2 regions of the Agrobacterium vacciniicorymbosi genome follow, and region 1 is predicted to be linked to the other one. Evidence: predicted binding sites of a transcription regulator. Region 1 holds the regulator's gene; the other holds the start of a gene.
What was found. The regulator LexA, encoded in region 1, represses DNA repair genes until DNA is damaged. The targets are predictions, from matches to a motif close to TGTTCNNNNTGTGTTCNG.
Positions count from the first base shown of each region.

Region 2: a site for LexA is predicted at 2,467-2,484, ahead of ABUK73_RS06340 (ImuA family protein). Genes of this name have one in related genera too.

Region 1 covers NZ_JBETMF010000001.1:174,354-183,065, reverse strand. The annotation lists gene kdsA (3-deoxy-8-phosphooctulonate synthase) at 146-994, opposite strand; gene ABUK73_RS00995 (hypothetical protein) at 1,164-1,721, opposite strand; gene lexA (transcriptional repressor LexA) at 2,110-2,832, shown strand; gene ABUK73_RS00985 (glutathione S-transferase family protein) at 3,270-3,950, shown strand; gene ABUK73_RS00980 (ComEC/Rec2 family competence protein) at 4,070-6,559, opposite strand; gene gltA (citrate synthase) at 6,820-8,109, shown strand; gene ABUK73_RS00970 (DUF2867 domain-containing protein) at 8,210-8,712, opposite strand, start outside.
Region 2 covers NZ_JBETMF010000003.1:88,167-96,878, forward strand. The annotation lists gene ABUK73_RS06330 (error-prone DNA polymerase) at 1-218, opposite strand, end outside; gene ABUK73_RS06335 (Y-family DNA polymerase) at 215-1,732, opposite strand; gene ABUK73_RS06340 (ImuA family protein) at 1,647-2,411, opposite strand; gene ABUK73_RS06345 (COG3904 family protein) at 2,961-4,694, opposite strand; gene ABUK73_RS06350 (endonuclease/exonuclease/phosphatase family protein) at 4,908-6,008, opposite strand; gene ABUK73_RS06355 (helix-turn-helix transcriptional regulator) at 6,401-7,114, shown strand; gene ABUK73_RS06360 (acyl-homoserine-lactone synthase) at 7,192-7,875, shown strand; gene ABUK73_RS06365 (hypothetical protein) at 7,868-8,086, shown strand; gene ABUK73_RS06370 (SH3 domain-containing protein) at 8,387-8,712, shown strand, end outside.

The DNA of each region.
Region 1 (8,712 bases):
ATGAGCGGCGCGATAAACAGGGCGACGGAATAGCGACTCGATGTGAACTTCCTCCGTCGCTGTAGACGACGCGCAAGAAATTACAATGACGGCGCCCATCTCTGGACGCCGTCTTTTCATAAAAATCGATTGAGGCCAAAAGCGATCACGCAGCTTTCGCGATATTGTCGAAAGCCAGCAGCTTTTCCAGAAGCTTCGGCATATCCTTCAGGTGGACCATATTGGGTCCGTCCGAGGGAGCGTTATCAGGGTCTTCATGCGTTTCCACAAAAAGACCGGCGACGCCGACCGCAATGGCCGCACGCGCCAGCGTCTCAACGAATTCCCGCTGACCGCCGCTCGAACCACCCTGCCCGCCCGGCTGCTGCACGGAGTGAGTCGCGTCAAAGACAACCGGCGCACCGAGCGATGCCATGATGGGCAGCGAGCGCATGTCGGAAACGAGCGTGTTGTAACCGAAGGACGCGCCGCGCTCGCACAGCAGCACGTTCGGGTTGCCACTATCGTTCAGCTTGGCCAGAACATTCTTCATGTCCCAAGGCGCCAGGAACTGACCCTTCTTCACATTGACGACCCGACCGGTCTTGGCCGCCGCCACCAGAAGGTCCGTTTGCCTGCTGAGAAACGCCGGGATTTGCAGGATGTCGACAACCGGTGACACGATTGCGCACTGTTCTTCCGTGTGAATATCCGTCAACACCGGAAAGCCGAATTGCTCCTTAAGTTCAGCAAAAACCTCCAGCGCCTTATCGATGCCAATGCCGCGCTGGCCCGACAGGGACGTGCGGTTGGCCTTATCGAAGGACGACTTGTAGACAAAACCGATACCCAGCTTGCCGCACAGCTCCGCCATGGTCTCGGCAATCATGAAGGCATGGTCGCGGCTCTCCATCTGGCACGGCCCGGCAATCAGCGAGAAACGTTCGGTATTGGAGAAAGTTACCTGCCCGGCACCTTCGCCGACGACCACGTTGAGATTATTCTGGACGCTCATCATTACTCCTCGAAGGCAAACCGGGCCTACGCCCAGCCGCCAAGCGGCTGCACGCAGACATATTCTACAATCCTGGTCACGCCATTATCAGGAAGCGTAATCTATGTCACGGCTGCCGTGCCGGTTGATCGGAACAGTTTCCGCTACAAAAAGCAGCACCCTGTTTACGTTATTTTTGTGCCAGCTTCACCACATCGGGATTTGCTTTCATGAAGCGGATGGTCGGTCCGGCCTCGTTGACAGCAGAGGAAAACTCACTCGTAGATTTCACGCGTTCGATCTCCTCGGGTTTGAAGTCTTGAGCCAAGAGAAACCGATAAACATACTCCGTGTTTTCGCCCACCGCCCAAGAAGGTAGCTTTGCCTCAAATGCCTTTTCTTGACGCTGCTTTCGCTCCATGGTCACCGCAAGCCTGACAAGACTTCCAAGTGGAATCGGTATGCCATTAATACCGATGTCCGGCACGAAACTAGCCGCGTGCAAACCACCGCCAAGTTTATTGTTACGCAAAATGGAAGCGCACTTATTGTCTCTCGACGGCTGCTTTTTGGCCGCGACGCGATCCGCATTTATAAGCATAATCAGTTTGCAGTTCGCGACAGTGGATGCCAGGAGCAATCTATCATACTCCGCTTTTTTAAGAGCTTCTGGCGAATTGGGTTGGGTGGTTTGGCACCCGGCAAGTGCAACAAGGCCCACAATCAGGCTGAGCGTTCTAAATTTCACTTGATGGACTTTCTAAAACGATATCCGTACCGCTTTCACTCGTAGGAGAATGACGGACAAAAACTGATGAAAATGCTTAAAAACAGGACCAAATACCTGCTCACCCCACAAGATGCCAAGATCACCGCGCGGGCCCCTTGAAAGCATGAGCGGAATTAGCAAAATCGGGCAGAAAAACAACCCGGAGGCGCAAATCGGCGTGATTCAACGTGAAGAAGTCGTAACCAGCCATGGCCATATGATTCTCTCAACGATCTGACGGATATTTATTTTGATCTGGCTTAAGTGATTTTTTACTGGGCTATTGCAGAACACATATGGAACAGATAGTGTTCGTTCTGTATTTGTTTCGCGAATCTTCGCCTCGAATTTCCAAGGGTGTTTCTTCATGCTCACGCGCAAACAGCAGGAATTGCTTCTGTTCATTCATGAAAGAATGAAAGAGTCTGGCGTGCCGCCATCCTTCGATGAAATGAAGGATGCACTCGATCTTGCCTCTAAATCGGGCATTCACCGGTTGATTACGGCGCTGGAAGAGCGCGGGTTTATTCGCCGGCTACCGAATAGGGCGCGCGCACTCGAAGTCATCAAGCTTCCCGAGTCCTATTCTCCAGCCAACAAGCCGCAACGCGGCTTTTCGCCCAGCGTCATCGAAGGCAGCCTTGGCAAGCCAAAGGCTGTGGAGCCATCGCCCGCACCTGCCCCGTTGAACAGTCGCGACGTCAACTCGGTCAGCGTTCCCGTCATGGGGCGAATCGCAGCAGGTGTCCCGATTTCGGCGATCCAGAACAACACCCATGATGTGGTCGTGCCGATGGATATGATCGGCTCTGGCGAACATTACGCGCTCGAGGTCAAAGGCGATTCGATGATCGAAGCCGGTATTTTCGATGGAGATACGGTCATTATTCGTGACGGAAGCACCGCAAATCCGGGCGATATCGTCGTTGCATTGGTGGATGACGAAGAAGCGACACTGAAGCGCTTCCGCCGCAAGGGTGCCTCCATTGCGCTCGAAGCCGCCAACCCCGCTTACGAGACCCGCATCTTCGGACCGGACCGGGTGAAAATCCAGGGTAAGCTTGTCGGCCTGATCCGCCGCTATCACTGACTACTGCTGCCTATAATTTAGCGGGCGGATTTTTAGGTCTGCCCGCGGGCAATATTTCTGGTTTTGATTCGCCTGTTGGCGAGGTACCAGAGCCAAAGTTGGACGTTGGTTCGATTAACAAACAAGTGCACTTACATGCATTTCAGAGGGAAATTTGCGCTCACGGTAAGTGCAGATATCCAAAAATAGTTAGTCGGCTCACTATCTTCGAATCACTCGCGTCGGTGAGCGTCTATGAATGATTTTAGCGTGACGTTTTGTGTGTAGCGCTGCCTAGTTTGAGTTGCGGAATGGGAGCTTCAGACCGAAATCTCTCTGTTCACAATGTCACCACCTGGGCACAAAAGATCAAATTATTTGAAGACCACCATCGCGCAAACCGTCTGTATCGGAGAAATTTCCCGCGCTAACACGGTGCTGCAACCGAGGGATATGAAATGTACGATCTTTATATAGCCAACAAGAACTATTCCTCCTGGTCCCTGCGGCCATGGGTGTTGATGCGGACACTCGATATTGCATTCAGCGAAAAGCTTACCCCATTCGGCAATTCCGCCGAGGATTTCGCGACATTTTCTCCCACCGCCAAGGTGCCCTGCCTTGTCGAGAGCGACCTGACCGTATGGGATTCGCTGTCGATCATCGAATATCTGGCGGAACGGCATAGTGGAGTTTGGGCTGGTGATACGAAGGCACGTGCATGGTCGCGTTCTGCCGCGGCGGAAATGCACTCAGGCTTCCAGACATTGCGCAACGAACATCCGATGAATGTCGGTCTTCGGATCCAGCCAACTGAAGTTGGCGAGGCGCTGAAGAAAGACATTTCCCGCATCGACGCACTTTGGCAGGAAGGTCTAGCCTCCTTTGGCGGTCCGTTCCTGGCGGGAGACGCATTTACAGCAGTAGACGCGTTTTTCTGCCCCGTCGCCTTCCGCTTCCAGACCTATGGAACGGCTATGTCGCCCGAGGCCGAGGCTTACAAGAACCGTCTCCTCACCCTCCCCGCAATGCAGGAATGGCAGGATGCGGCCTTGCTGGAACCGTGGCGCGATGCAGAACACGAGGCGGAAGCCAAAGCCATCGGAGAATGGCTGGCGGATTTGCGCTTGAAGTCGTGAGATATGGAACGGCGTCTGTTTCGAACGAAAATACCGACTTGGCTGTGTAAAACGGTCTGTGTGAAAACGAGTCAGAAGGTATCGCAAAGCGCGCAAGCGGCACCTTTGAATGAAGCATATCACGGGGCGTTCGATAGCATTCTTTCGATATGCTCCGGCACTGACGCGTCGAACTCTCCTTTGCGCCACTCATAGCTACGGTGCCTTGTCCAGAAGCGGTCCATATCCTGCATCGCCGCTTCGGCGCGCAGCACAGGCTTACCCTTTTCACCAAGCCATATTTCCATAGAGCCCGTGCGCCGCAAGGTTTCGCTGCTGATGAGGATTGCGCCGGATCGACACGTGGAAAAAAAAGGCACCTTGCGCGTCGTCACCACCACATCGGCGAGATCGCAACCCGCTCCCGTGAGCGCGGTATCCAGAATGACCGCGACCGCCACGCCGGACTTTGACGTCGCAACGCACCATTGGTCTTTGCGGCAGGTGAAGCGATCCGTGCCTGACAAGGCCTCTTTCATTTCTCTGGCGGCCCGCACCTTATCCTCGTCGCTCAAACGGGGCTTACGACCGGCAGCATCGCCAGCCTCTTGTGCGGCATCACCGGTGGGTGACTTCACCACATCCAGCATTCTCGGCCCAACATGTTGCTCTGGCAACGGCACCGCCCTCGCCCACTGATCATAGATGAAACCGGAGGCACGGGGCTTCGTCGTTGCAACTGCATCTGCCGACAGCAAAGCGACCAAAGAGCCATCTTCGTAAATCAGCAGATCTGGTTTGCTGCGCCATTGCTCCGTCACCAGCATAATGAAGCCAGCGGCAATCAGCGGCAGCCCGATCAGAGCAAGCCGCGTGCGCAGCAGCGCGATGATCAGAAATCCCGCCGTGGAGACACCCAGAAACCAGCCGTTCTGCCGCCCGATCGTCGCGTCTCCGCCCCAGCTCGAGACCGTCTTGGCGATCTCGATCACCGCCGCCATGCCGTAACCCATGACCTTCAGAAAAGGCGCATCGAGCCCAAAAGGCATCAGCAGCATTCCCACCAGTGCAAAAGGCATGACGATCAACGACATGACCGGCATGGCCGCCAGATTTGCCGCCAGCCCATAGGTCGTGATGCGGTGAAAATGTTCGATGGAATAGATCGCGGTGGAGATGCCACCGATCAGTGACGTGATGACGACGCCACCAATGACCGTTGCCACGTTTTGCGATAATGACAGCCACCACGGCGGACGGCTGATCACGAGCCCTCCCCGCTCGCCACGCCACCGGCTCCAGAAGCCATAGCCGGACACCAGCGCCAGGGTCGCGGCAAAGGACATCTGGAAGCTCGGCCCCATCACCTCATGAGGTGACAGAACGATGATGACGATGGCGGAAAGCGCGACGTTTCGCAGGCTGATCGAAGGCCTGTCCACCAGCACGGCAATCAGCATGATGGACATCATCAACCACGCGCGCTCCGCCGAAACTGCAAAACCCGAAATCAGGTAATAGGCAAGCGTCATGAGCAGTGCCGCAAAAGCTGATATTTTCTTGACCGGCCAACGCTGCGAGAATCCGGCAAACAGGCTGAAGATGGTGCGCATGCCGACGAAGAAAATACCGGCGGCAAGCGCCATGTTCAGGCCGGAGATGGCCACGATATGCGCAAGGCCGGAAACGCGCAGTGCCTCCATCGTCTCGCCTGAAATCGCACGTCTCTCATCGGTGACAATAGATGCCGCAAAGGCTCCCGCATCCCCGCCGATCAGGTTGCGAATGCGCTGTGCGATCTGGCTTCGGAGCTTGTAAAGCCAACTGTCAGCGCTTTGGAGCCAGGTCTTGGTGCCCTGCTCACCCGGCATTCCTGCCACCGTCTTGGGCGGGCCATAGAAATAGCCCGTCGCGCCGATGCCATCGAAAAACGACGCAAAAGCGAAATCATTCAACCCCGGCAACGCCGGACCCGATGGCGGTGAAAGCCGCGCTTTGCCGCTGATCGTCTGGCCGATGCCGATTGCCTCATGCCGGCTGCGCGACACCAATGATATCCGTTCCGGCGGACGCGACAGTTTGGGTGCGGAGGTGGATTGCAGCGCAACCACATAGCGCCAGTTACCCCGCGCATCCAGTTCCCGCCGCTCCACCGTTCCGGTAATTGTCGTCGTCGCAGGTGTATCGAGAATGGTGGTCGCCGCCCGCCGCGTTTCCCAGTCCGCCAGCAACATACCGACCAGCACGAAAGCACTGGCTTTCAAAACGGCAGACGTCGCGCCGGGCCGGTAAAGAAGTGCACCCGCCATGGCCGCCACGCTGATTGCCAAACCCAGCAGAAGCCAGTGCTGCGGCGTAGCAGGCAAGCTGAACCAAAGTGCTACGCCTGCGGCGATGAACACAGGAATAAAGAGAAAGTCCTGCCGGTGCGCAGCCTCTGTTTCAATGCACTGCACAAACCAGCGCCTAAGCCTGAGAATGATGCCCGGCGGCGTGGAGGCAAGTCCATCCTGCGCAGCCAGCGCACTCCGGGAAACATGCAACGGCAACAGCAAGTCATCGAGTTCCGTTTGCGCAACGAAGCCCGTTTCCGCCAGGCGGAAATGCTGCTGTTCTTCCCTAGTGTTCACGCCCCGGCGCCCCTTGCCGCAAGCTTTTAGTTTGCAACCCTGAAAGGCAGATTGCAACCACTTGCGCGATTAAGGAAGCATTGACCTAGAATGAAACACTGTTCCCATGAAATGCCCCATTTCGGGATATTGGCGTGTCGCAATGCACAATTTGCCCTTTGGATAGCTTGGCATTGGCGCGGAGATCATATAGCTAAATCGCTGACGCTTAACTGGCTGATGCGTCACCCCGCATCGCCTGCATATTTCGGAGGTATGGTATGACGGAAAATAGCGCGACAGTGACTCTCGGCGATAGTAAAGTCGATCTTCCTGTACGAGAAGGCACGATCGGACCCAAGGTCGTTGATATCGGAACGCTTTACAAGCACACCGGCACCTTTACCTACGACCCAGGCTTTACATCAACAGCATCGTGCGAATCCAAGATCACCTATATCGATGGTGACGAAGGCGTTCTGCTGCACCGCGGCTACCCTATCGAGCAGCTGGCCGAACAGGGCGACTTCCTCGAAACCTGCTATCTGCTGCTTTACGGCGAACTGCCGACGACTGCACAGAAGAAGGACTTCGATACCCGCGTAACGCGCCACACCATGGTGCATGAGCAGATGAGCCGTTTCTTCACCGGCTATCGCCGCGACGCCCACCCCATGGCCGTCATGTGCGGCACGGTCGGCGCGCTGTCTGCCTTCTATCACGACTCCACCGACATCACCGATCCGCACCAGCGCATGGTCGCTTCGCTGCGCATGATCGCGAAGATGCCGACGATTGCGGCAATGGCCTATAAGTACCACATCGGCCAGCCCTTCGTTTACCCGAAGAACGATCTGGATTACGCATCCAACTTCCTTAACATGTGCTTTGCCGTGCCGTGTGAAGATTACAAGGTCGATCCAGTTCTGGCCCGCGCCATGGACCGCATCTTCATTCTCCATGCCGACCATGAACAGAACGCATCGACATCGACGGTTCGTCTCGCTGGTTCGTCCGGTGCAAACCCGTTCGCCTGCATCGCAGCCGGCATCGCCTGCCTCTGGGGCCCTGCCCATGGCGGCGCGAACGAAGCTGCGCTCAACATGCTCAACGAAATCGGCTCGGTTGACCGTATTCCGGAATATATCGCCCGCGCCAAGGACAAGAACGATCCGTTCCGCCTGATGGGCTTTGGCCACCGCGTTTACAAGAACTACGATCCGCGCGCCAAAATCATGCAGAAGACGATGTACGAAGTGCTGGAAGCCACCGGCAACTCCGACGATCCGATCATGCAGGTGGCTCTCGAGCTGGAAAAGATCGCCCTTTCCGACCCATACTTCGTCGAAAAGAAGCTCTATCCGAATGTCGATTTCTACTCCGGCATCACGCTCAAGGCTCTCGGCTTCCCCACGACCATGTTCACCGTCCTCTTCGCTCTCGCCCGCACCGTCGGCTGGATCGCACAGTGGAACGAAATGATCGAAGACCCACAACAGCGCATCGGCCGCCCACGCCAGCTCTACACCGGCGAAGCAAAGCGCGACTACGTGCCGGTTTCCAAGCGTTAAGCTGAGACTGTTTAACCAAAATAGGTCATCAAATGAAGCTGCCGCAAAACTCGATTTTGCGGCAGTTTTTTATGGGGAATGGGACGGACGCATCGTCTAACTAAGCGAATTGAGTGACTTCGAGCTTTCGCGTTACGCGCCTCATGTCACGGTCAACGATCAGTCTGTGAACAGGCCCAACGGGCAGCATATAGATGCGACCAAACAGGTTATGGGTGACGACGGAGGATGTCACACTGAGCATCCTGTCTACGACTGAAATGCAGATCATGACGTCAAGGTGTCGATCTCGGGAAGTCAGCACAAGCGCGACGGGTGCGCTGTGTTCGACCAGGAAGAAATCCAGTTTATCTCCAGCGGCGACAGCCTGTTTAGGTTTGCCATAAAATCCGCCTATTCGCTTGACCCCAAACAGTGCTGAAATCGCATCCCTGATACCGAAGGCCAGTCGCATGAGTAAGCTCGGCTCTGCTGTCATGAAGTTCCAGGCCTCCAAAGCAGTGATCGGATTGGATATCTGGATCGACCTGCGATCATAATAGTCCAAATCCGGTAACTGCCGCAAAGTGTGAGCGGATGATGCGCTATCCAAGTCAAGTCCTC
Region 2 (8,712 bases), on a different contig from region 1:
ATGCCGTCGATCAAATCCAGGCGACATCCTACGATCAAACGGACGCCCGTCGCCTTCGAAGCCTCCCATGCCCGCACGATGCCTGACAGCGAATTCCTGTCCACGATACCGAGCGCCTCGATCCCGAGTTCCGCAGCCGCGGCGAACAACTCGTCGGCGCTGGATGCTCCCCGTAGGAACGAGAAATGGGTCGTCGTCTGGAGTTCGACGTATCTCATCCGAATATCCCGTGTATGAACCACCTGTGTGAGCCTGTCGTCGTGTCCACGCCGTCGCCTGCGCGGTAGACCCAGAAGCGCTCGCCGCTGTCGTCCTCGACGACGTAGTAATCGCGGACGGCGTGAAACTCGGCATCCCGCAGCCACCATTCCCCGAAGACCCGCTCCGGGCCGTCGCCTCGGACGATCCGCCTCCGCTTGCCGCGCCATGTCATCGTTCTCGGAGGGCTATCCGGCAGGACCGCCAGCACCTCGATCTCTTCGGGACGCGCGAGGAGCCTACTGGGCCGTGGCCAGTTCGACGGCCAATCGACGCCTTTCTCTTCCGACATGGGGCCGACACGCTGAAAACTCCGTTCGGGGACATCACTGGCGACCGGGGTCATCCTGTAGATGCGGTGTCCGCGGTTTCCCAGAATATCAACCAGCGGTGTCACGTCGACGACCGTCTCCTCGATCAGGGATGACGACTGCTGCCTTTCGACCAGACACTCCGCCCATGTCGCGACGAGCGACAGCTTCTCGATACCGAAACCCGGATCGATATGCTCAATCCTGTCGGTCAGCAGGCGTGTCAGTCTTTTGTCGTCACGGACGGGTTTCGCGAGGCCAGCCCGTATCGCCTGGATGGTGTTGTCGACGCGATGGACGATGAGGTCACAGCGGCGGACACCAAGGCCACGGGTCTCCAGCTCGGAGCAAAGCTGCCCGACGAGGCGGCCGACGTATTTCGCTATGGTCTCCGCAGCCCCGATCGGCTCTGCGAACGGGCGGTGGACCTCCACGATCTCCGGACAACGGATGGGTTCGATCGGCTCGGCCGCACGACCGAACAACTGGTCGAGCCGCCTGCCGACCTCCGGGCCGAAGCGCAGGGTCAACGGCGCTCTCGGCATGGCCGATAATTGTCCGACTGTCTCGATACCGAGAACCCGTAGGCTGTTCACCGTTTCGGGTGCTAACCGCAGACAGACGATAGGAAGCCCCAGAACGGACTTCGCCGTCTCGGACGCGGGAACGACAGTCCATTCTGCTGAGGTGTATCTGGCGATCGCGTGTGCCGCGCCCCACGTGTCTGCCACGGCGGCTCGCGCGACCACGCCGACACCGCAGAGGCGGTTGACCATCCCCGACACCATGCGTTCTTCGCCGCCCTGGAGATGGTCCGCGCCCTCCGTGTCGATGACGATGCCGTCAGTGCCGTCCACTGCGACGACGGGGCTGTATTGCCGGAGCATCCAAAGCGCCATCTTATCGAGCGCAGCCAGATCGCCGACCGGGTCGGCATCGTACATGGCCAGATCGGCAACGAGAGCCTGGGCCTTGCTCGCGGGCATGCCGATGCGCAGACCGAGCTTTCGCGCGGCGTCGTCAGCTGCGCAGACCGTCCGCCTGGCCCCCGACCTAGCAATCACGACCATCGGCTTGTCAGGAGGCGGTGTGCCATCGGCCCCGGCCTTCCGTATCCTGTCCGTAGCCCATCTTGGGAAAAAGAGTGATACGACCCTTGGCATCACATGCTCCTACGCAGAACTCTGCACACTCGCCCGCGCGCGATCTCATCAGTTCCGCCAACCATCGCGGCCTACCCACGCCAGCCACGGGAAGGTCTTCCGACGGCAGCTGGCTTATTCGCCACCGCGTCACCGAAGCGGTGGGCTGGCCGTAGTCGTTCGCTTCCGCCTGTCGTCGCCATCGCCTCAACGCCAACCCCATTGTTCCAGACTTCTCCGCAGCCAATTGCAGCCGTCGTGAAGCCGTCATCGGTAACCGGACGATTTCACCCACGACCGCACCGAGGCCGCCAAAGCTCAGGCCCTCTTCGAAGGAGGCCAGCACATCCTCTTCCCGGTCGGCCTCGACGTAGATCACGCGGTCGGGATGAAGTCCTGCCTGCGAAATCGAAGGAGCGAACAGGTCGGGCCTGCTGAGGCACCAGAGGATTTTCCCCTTCGTTCTCGCGGCGATCCCGGCGACCATGAGGGCAGCGGCCGCGCCGTCCACGGTACCAGCCCCTCCGCCAGCGAACTCATGGAGCGCACCGAAAGCCAGCCCACCGCCGGGAAGTTTTCCGTCAATTTCGGCGACACCGAACGGGAGGCATTCCGCTTTCTTCGCCGACACACCCTCGAGCTTCGCTATCTGCTCGCGCAGGTCGTCGATGAGACTTGGAGACCGGACATGCGTTCTCATTCACGGACCTCCTAGGTGCGCGTTGGCAGGACTTCGTATCCTGAAAATCGGTTGACGTTCTCTATCTGTTCCGTTCTATAAGGAGAGTCAAGCCGGTCAAATCGGGCATTTTAGGTGACGTGCATTTGCCATCGCGGGAAAACCGAGATGAATCAGGACTCTAACATGCCATGCTAAGTGACCGGTCGGATTGGACTTTTTTTCAGACAACCAAGGGAAGTATGGATCAGGAACCAACGTTGCGATCGGTCAAGGGACCAATCATCGCCGTCGAATGCAGGGTCTGTGGGGTCTATACCGAACTTGACCGAGAGAGGACGGTTCGGCGCTTCAAGTCATCGGCACCGATATCTCGCGTGCGCCGCGTAGTCGTGGGTGCTTGTGATCGCATGTGCGTTGGTGGGGTGGACAGGTGTGAAGCCAGCCTGAAATCGCGGGATGCTCCACGGAGCTTTTGATTTGCGAGGACTGGCCGAATGCCTGTGCCGTCGCCAACCATACGACCAGCCGGAAGTCGCATGAAAGCGCAAGTCCTTCTGCGACTTGGTCTCAACGCAGGTTTTCAGCTGCCGTTCTATTGCAGGCTTCCTCGTTACCTATCTCGGTTTTGCTGATTGGCTTAAAGGCGTCCTTATCGAAATCGAAGAATTCAACGACGCATGTGCTGGTCTCGCTGTTCAGCCACTGGGTGGCAACCAGCCGGCTATCGCGACGATAGTCCAGGCTCAAATACATATGCTCCTCGCCTCCACGGGGAAACGACGCGGGTCGACCAGTCTGGTTATCTGCGAGAATGACAAACGAGCAGCCAGCACCGCAACCGATCTGGATCAGGGTGTAACGGCCTGCGAAATTCGGACCTTCACGCATTCCGTCGCGGATACGCGTTCTGAAGCTGTTGAATTCACGATCACGACCCCTGAAATCCGGCATCACGGTCTTGCCTGCAAACCGAGCGCGAACCGGAAAGCTCGTCGGGTTTGGCCGGGCGATGCTCGATTTCGCCGCGGCCACCGCTCCCTCCGGACGGTTTGAGGTCTGCCCGCAGGCATGCCATTGCATCTGATACCCGTATTCGCCCTCGCGACCATAACACCAGCCGACGGTCTGCAACTTGTTTCCAATGGCTTCGCGTCTCTCGCAGGCTGCCATGGTTTGGTCAGAGTCGCCGCTACCACCACGGCATGATCCGTTTTCATCTTGCCACTGGGATATCAAGCGGACCGGTCCTGAAACACCTTTGTCCGACTGGATGACCCTTCCGGTCTCGGAAAGGATCGTCTCGGTGCTCTGGTCCCAAACAACCGAAAACTCCGCCGTGCCCGAAGACACCCGGTCTCCAACGTCGCGTTTCGCAAACCAGTCAACCACCCCCTCTACCTTGCAGGTGTCCTGGCACGTTACTTTCGCTGAACCCGACTTTACGCTGTAGGCGCGGACGGGCCACCGCGATGCGAATTCAAGTTTCTGATCCATGACGGCGGCTCTTGATGTCGCCTTGCCATAGAATTCCACGGTCCCGGCATATGCCTTCTCCATGAAGGCAAGCGCTTCCTTGTTTCCGCGGGACCATGCGTCGTGATAGTCATTTACGAAAGCGATGGCTCTCTCTTCAACGGTCGGCGAAGGTGTCTCGTCTTTTTCGGGGGATGTCGCAGCTATATTTGGTTGCGCTGCGACAGTAGATACCCGCTCGGGCGTCTCTGTCGGAGTGCCTTTGGTTACCCCGAAATTTTGCATTTCGCTGGCTGTCAGATAACGCATGTCGTCACTGGGTACGGAGAGGCTCAGCTGGAGCAACTTGGGGTCGACGTCCATTTCCAACAGATACGTCATGATCTGGGCTGTCAGCGCTTGTACCGCCGCGACGGCTGTCCGACCGTCGATCTCTGTGTCGGGGGAGAAAGACGACTGATGCACGCCGATAGCTCCGGGCTCAGCCTGTCGGGTTGCACCTCCCACGAATGCCAATGCGCAAGCGGATGCGCATTGCGACGATCTCAACTGTAGAGTGGACAGTCCAAGCGATCTGATCATTCGCCCGTAGGCCATCGCCATGACGACGTTGCCACCGTCGCTATTAAAGGTGATTACCTTGGCCCCACTCGTCGCGACTTCTTTGGCAAGCAGGTCAGGTTTGTCGGTCGGAGTGAAGTCACCTTTCAGCAGGATAATCGGTGAAGAGTTCTCCATCGGCAAACGCTCGATGGTGACATCCGCATAAGCGGCTCTGCACCAAACAGTCGATGCAGCAATCGCAAAAAGCAATAAACGTCTAGACACGATCACAGCCCCCTGATCCCTCGCGAGACGTATGCTATCGTGTCAATCTTCGAGTGCAATGGTCGAAACGAGATATTCTTCCCACTTGGACATACTCTTGAGGGTACCGCAGCATGACACGCGTTAGCATAGCAGCCTTCAACCGGTCAAAAAGCGGTTCCAAGTCGCTAACAGATAGATAGCGTCGTATCCATTCACACCTTTGATCGGTAGTCATCCTCTACGCGGCAATAACCTCATCATAACCGGCCAATGATCACTGACGCCTCGGCCGGTCTTGGGATCAAACCGCCTCGGCTCGACGAAACCCTTGTCTGCATCATCGACCGCAACCTGCTCGGGATGAACGATCAAGGTGCCGAAGCTACCTAGATCGGCAAACCAGTTCTTTTTCGAAGGACGGGTTACACTCAGTTCGGGAGACACCAGGATCATGTCCAAAAAGGACCATGTGTTCCAATTGTCCATAACACGATCGGTGAACTTGCTTGACCCCGGCGCGTTGCATCCGTGTGTAGCCAGTGGCGAAACGTACCAGTTGCCCCGTTGCAGAAGACGGGCGAAACCCTCCATAGGTGCTTCGTTGCAGTTAATGTTGAAATCTCCCGCTGCAACGGCAAGGCTACCTTCGGGAAGCGCGGAGGCGAGTTCGCTCACCTGCTTGAGCGCACGGACGCGGCATTCAAACGGACTCGCGCCTGAGGGGAAATGAACACCGAAGACCGTCAGTTCCGCGCTGTCAGGTAACTGCACGATCACCTGAAGAATGTCGCGCGTCTTTCCGCACTTTTCCGACGCTCCACCGAAATCGATGACGTGGGCGGTGGGCGTGCCGACAATAGGAAGACGTGTCAGCAGACCCACATCGATCCCGCGACTGTCGGGCTTGTCACTGGTGTCGAGCTGGACAGCCGTGTAGCCCGCGTTCGACAGGTGCTGTGATACAAGGTCATCCAGGACCTTCTTGTTTTCAGTCTCCGGAATAACAACCACATCCGGCAGTACGGGCATGGCTTTAAGGACGTCAGCATATCGCTTGAGCTTCGTCGCATAGATCGCGCTGTCCCAATTGAGCGTCTTGCATTCGCTCGTATAGAAACCTGTCGGCCCATTGTACTTTTCGCACGCAGCGTCATGGGCCTGCCGATTCTGATCTTTCACGGTCAGCGGCAAGTAGGTGTCGTCACGGGGATTGGATGGATCATCCTCCGTGTCGAACATGTTTTCCGCATTGTATGAAACTATTGTGATCGGTTGCGCAACCGCAGCAGTCGCTATCAACCAAGTGGTAGTTAAAACCGTTATCAGACGCATTCGAATCCCCCGACCGAAAAAACCTGTCTGTATAGCTATGTCATGTCCCAGTGGAAGGCACGGTAACATGCAACCAGCTGTTAGTGAAGACGAGCTAACGAATATCACCCTGAGTGGTCGGTAATATGACAGTCAAATCCGACCTCAAGTGTTGTGTCCTTCCTGGATAATCTACGTTTTGCGGCTGACTTTACGATCAGGCTCGCAAGAAGCGCATAGCGCGCGCCGATTCTGAAAGTCTCATGGTCGAAATTCGTACTCGGGTGTTTAAAAATTTGGTCGTCGTACGTTGTACTGGATTTCAATTCCATACTACTAAAAGTATATAAGCATTGGCATTTTGGTTGCGGTTATCTGACATGTGTAAAAACGCGAATGGTTACTCCTCGAACATGATGTTCGACTTCGTTGAGGCCGTGAAGATTGCCGAAACACCTTACGCCATAGCGTGCGGCCTGGAGGTCGTAGCAGGTGACTTCGGACTGGATAGCTTCGCGATTTCGGGCCTACCTTTACCGGGCGAGAGCATCGCACCATACGTGCTGCTGAATGGCTGGCCGACGGAATGGTTCGAACGGTATGTCGCCGAAAAATATGTCCGGGTCGACCCTGTTATCCATCATTCGAGAACGACAGACGAAGTATTCATTTGGTCGGAGGCGTTGAACGGAACGCAGGTTGGACCGAGAGCGAGAAAGCTGATGAACGAAGCCTCGGACTTCGGGATGCGCGACGGAATAAGCGTTCCGCTACATCTGATCGGTGGCCTACAGGCTATCGTCACCTTCGGGGGTAGAAATATAAAGATGCCTCAGGAGGCCAAGGGCATTTTGCATCTCGTCTCCATATACGCGCATCATCGACTTCAGGCTATCACGGAAAAAGCCAACGGCACCAAACGAAGAAAAATCGCCAATCTCACCACCCACGAGTTGGATGTCGTCTATTGGTGCGCGGAAGGTAAGACAAACTGGGAAATCGCAAAAATCCTGGGACGGTCGAAAAATACCGTACAGCACCAGCTGCGTAACGCGCTTCAAAAGATGAACTGTGTCAACCGAAGTCAATTGATTGCAACCGCCATACGGAACGGCCTTATAAGGTGACAATAGCTATTCCTAGCTATTGTCTAAACGCAGGATTGTTGCATTTTCCCCGACGTCAATCAAAAGGGGTAAAACGCATGCTGCAGTCAATCATCGGAGACGCGATCCTCGGGTCAGAGTGGAGAGAACAGATTTGGCGGTTCCGCCATAAGCATTTCGTGGAGCGACTGGGTTGGGAAGGTTTAAGGAAACCCGATGGTCTGGAGATCGATGAGTTCGACACGAACGACGCGATCCATTTGGCTTTGATTTGCGATAGAACGGTGGTCGGTTACAGTCGGTTACTGCCGACAACCAAACCCCACCTGTTGTCGGATGTTTATCCGGAGGTGGCTGGTGGTAACGACTACCCAAAGGGGCCGCTCGTGTACGAATGGACCCGCTGCATTGCTGAACCGGAGGTTTCGATTGCCGGAGTTTTGGCGGCGAATATGCTTTTAACCGGCGTGCTCGAATATTGCCTTGTGGTGGGTATCGAGGCTCTCATTGTCGAAACGCATCCAAAACTTGTCAATCTGCTCGTGTCGACGGGTTGGGACGTCATGCCTTTTGCGGCACCATCGACACTGTCCAGCGGCCTCATTGTTCCGATTTGCGCAAAACCACTGCCCTTCGCACTCACCATCAGTCACGAGCAACAGGGTATCAACGGCAGTGTTCTCGAACTCCCGGAGAACGGAAGGAATCCACTCACCGGAAGGCCTCTTCTGCCTTTCCTGCAACCTCATAAGCAGTCGTCGGAGGTTTCGGAATATGCGTGAGAGGATCGAGGAAGCCGCGGCAATGGAATTTGTCGCCGACCATGCGACCGGTCTGATCGAAATGCTGAGATCGGCTGAAGAGAGCTCTAACGTCCACATCGTCACTTACCTGCTCGCGGCGGCGCGAGACCAGGCGCTATCCGCCACAACCGGGAAAGCCACTGAGCTGATCACGTCCTCTCCAAGCGCAAGCGTGACGGCGCTTAATTAACCGAGGTCGATACAACGCAGAAGCCTGATGCGTCTGCACCGCATCAGGTTATCCGAGGTAGCGGTAAACGACCACTCCGATGATCAGTACGATAAAGGGCAAGACCAATGCCTTGACGACTCCCGATATCGAAACAGGCCCCGAACTGTAATGATTGTCCGGTCCCGGATTTTTATCCCACCCACTGACCATTGCGGCTCCCTCATTTCCACTTGCCTATTAAGGAAGGAACGAAATCCGGCGCAAGTATTACTTGCAGGACTGGAGCGATTTCTCCAATGTACGTGCGGGGGCTCTAATATGAAAAAACGTTACTGGGCGATCTGTGGCCTTTGCCTATTCGCGATCTCGAAGCTAGGAGGAACGCCTCCAGTTCAAGACCAGTCGACCATTTCGGCCGCCTATGGACCCACTTCCTCGACCGACAGCGTAAGCCCTACCCAACCGGCTAAAAAGGCCGAACTCAAGCGCGTCGCTACACTCCAACCGCCGCAGGAAACCAAAGAGAATTACGTCGGCGACAGCGAGCCCGAGACATCGGAGGTCAGATACATCAGTGGAAACCGGGTCGCGTTGAGAACTCGAGCTGCCTCTGATGCTGGTATCATCGACAGGTTTGACGTCGG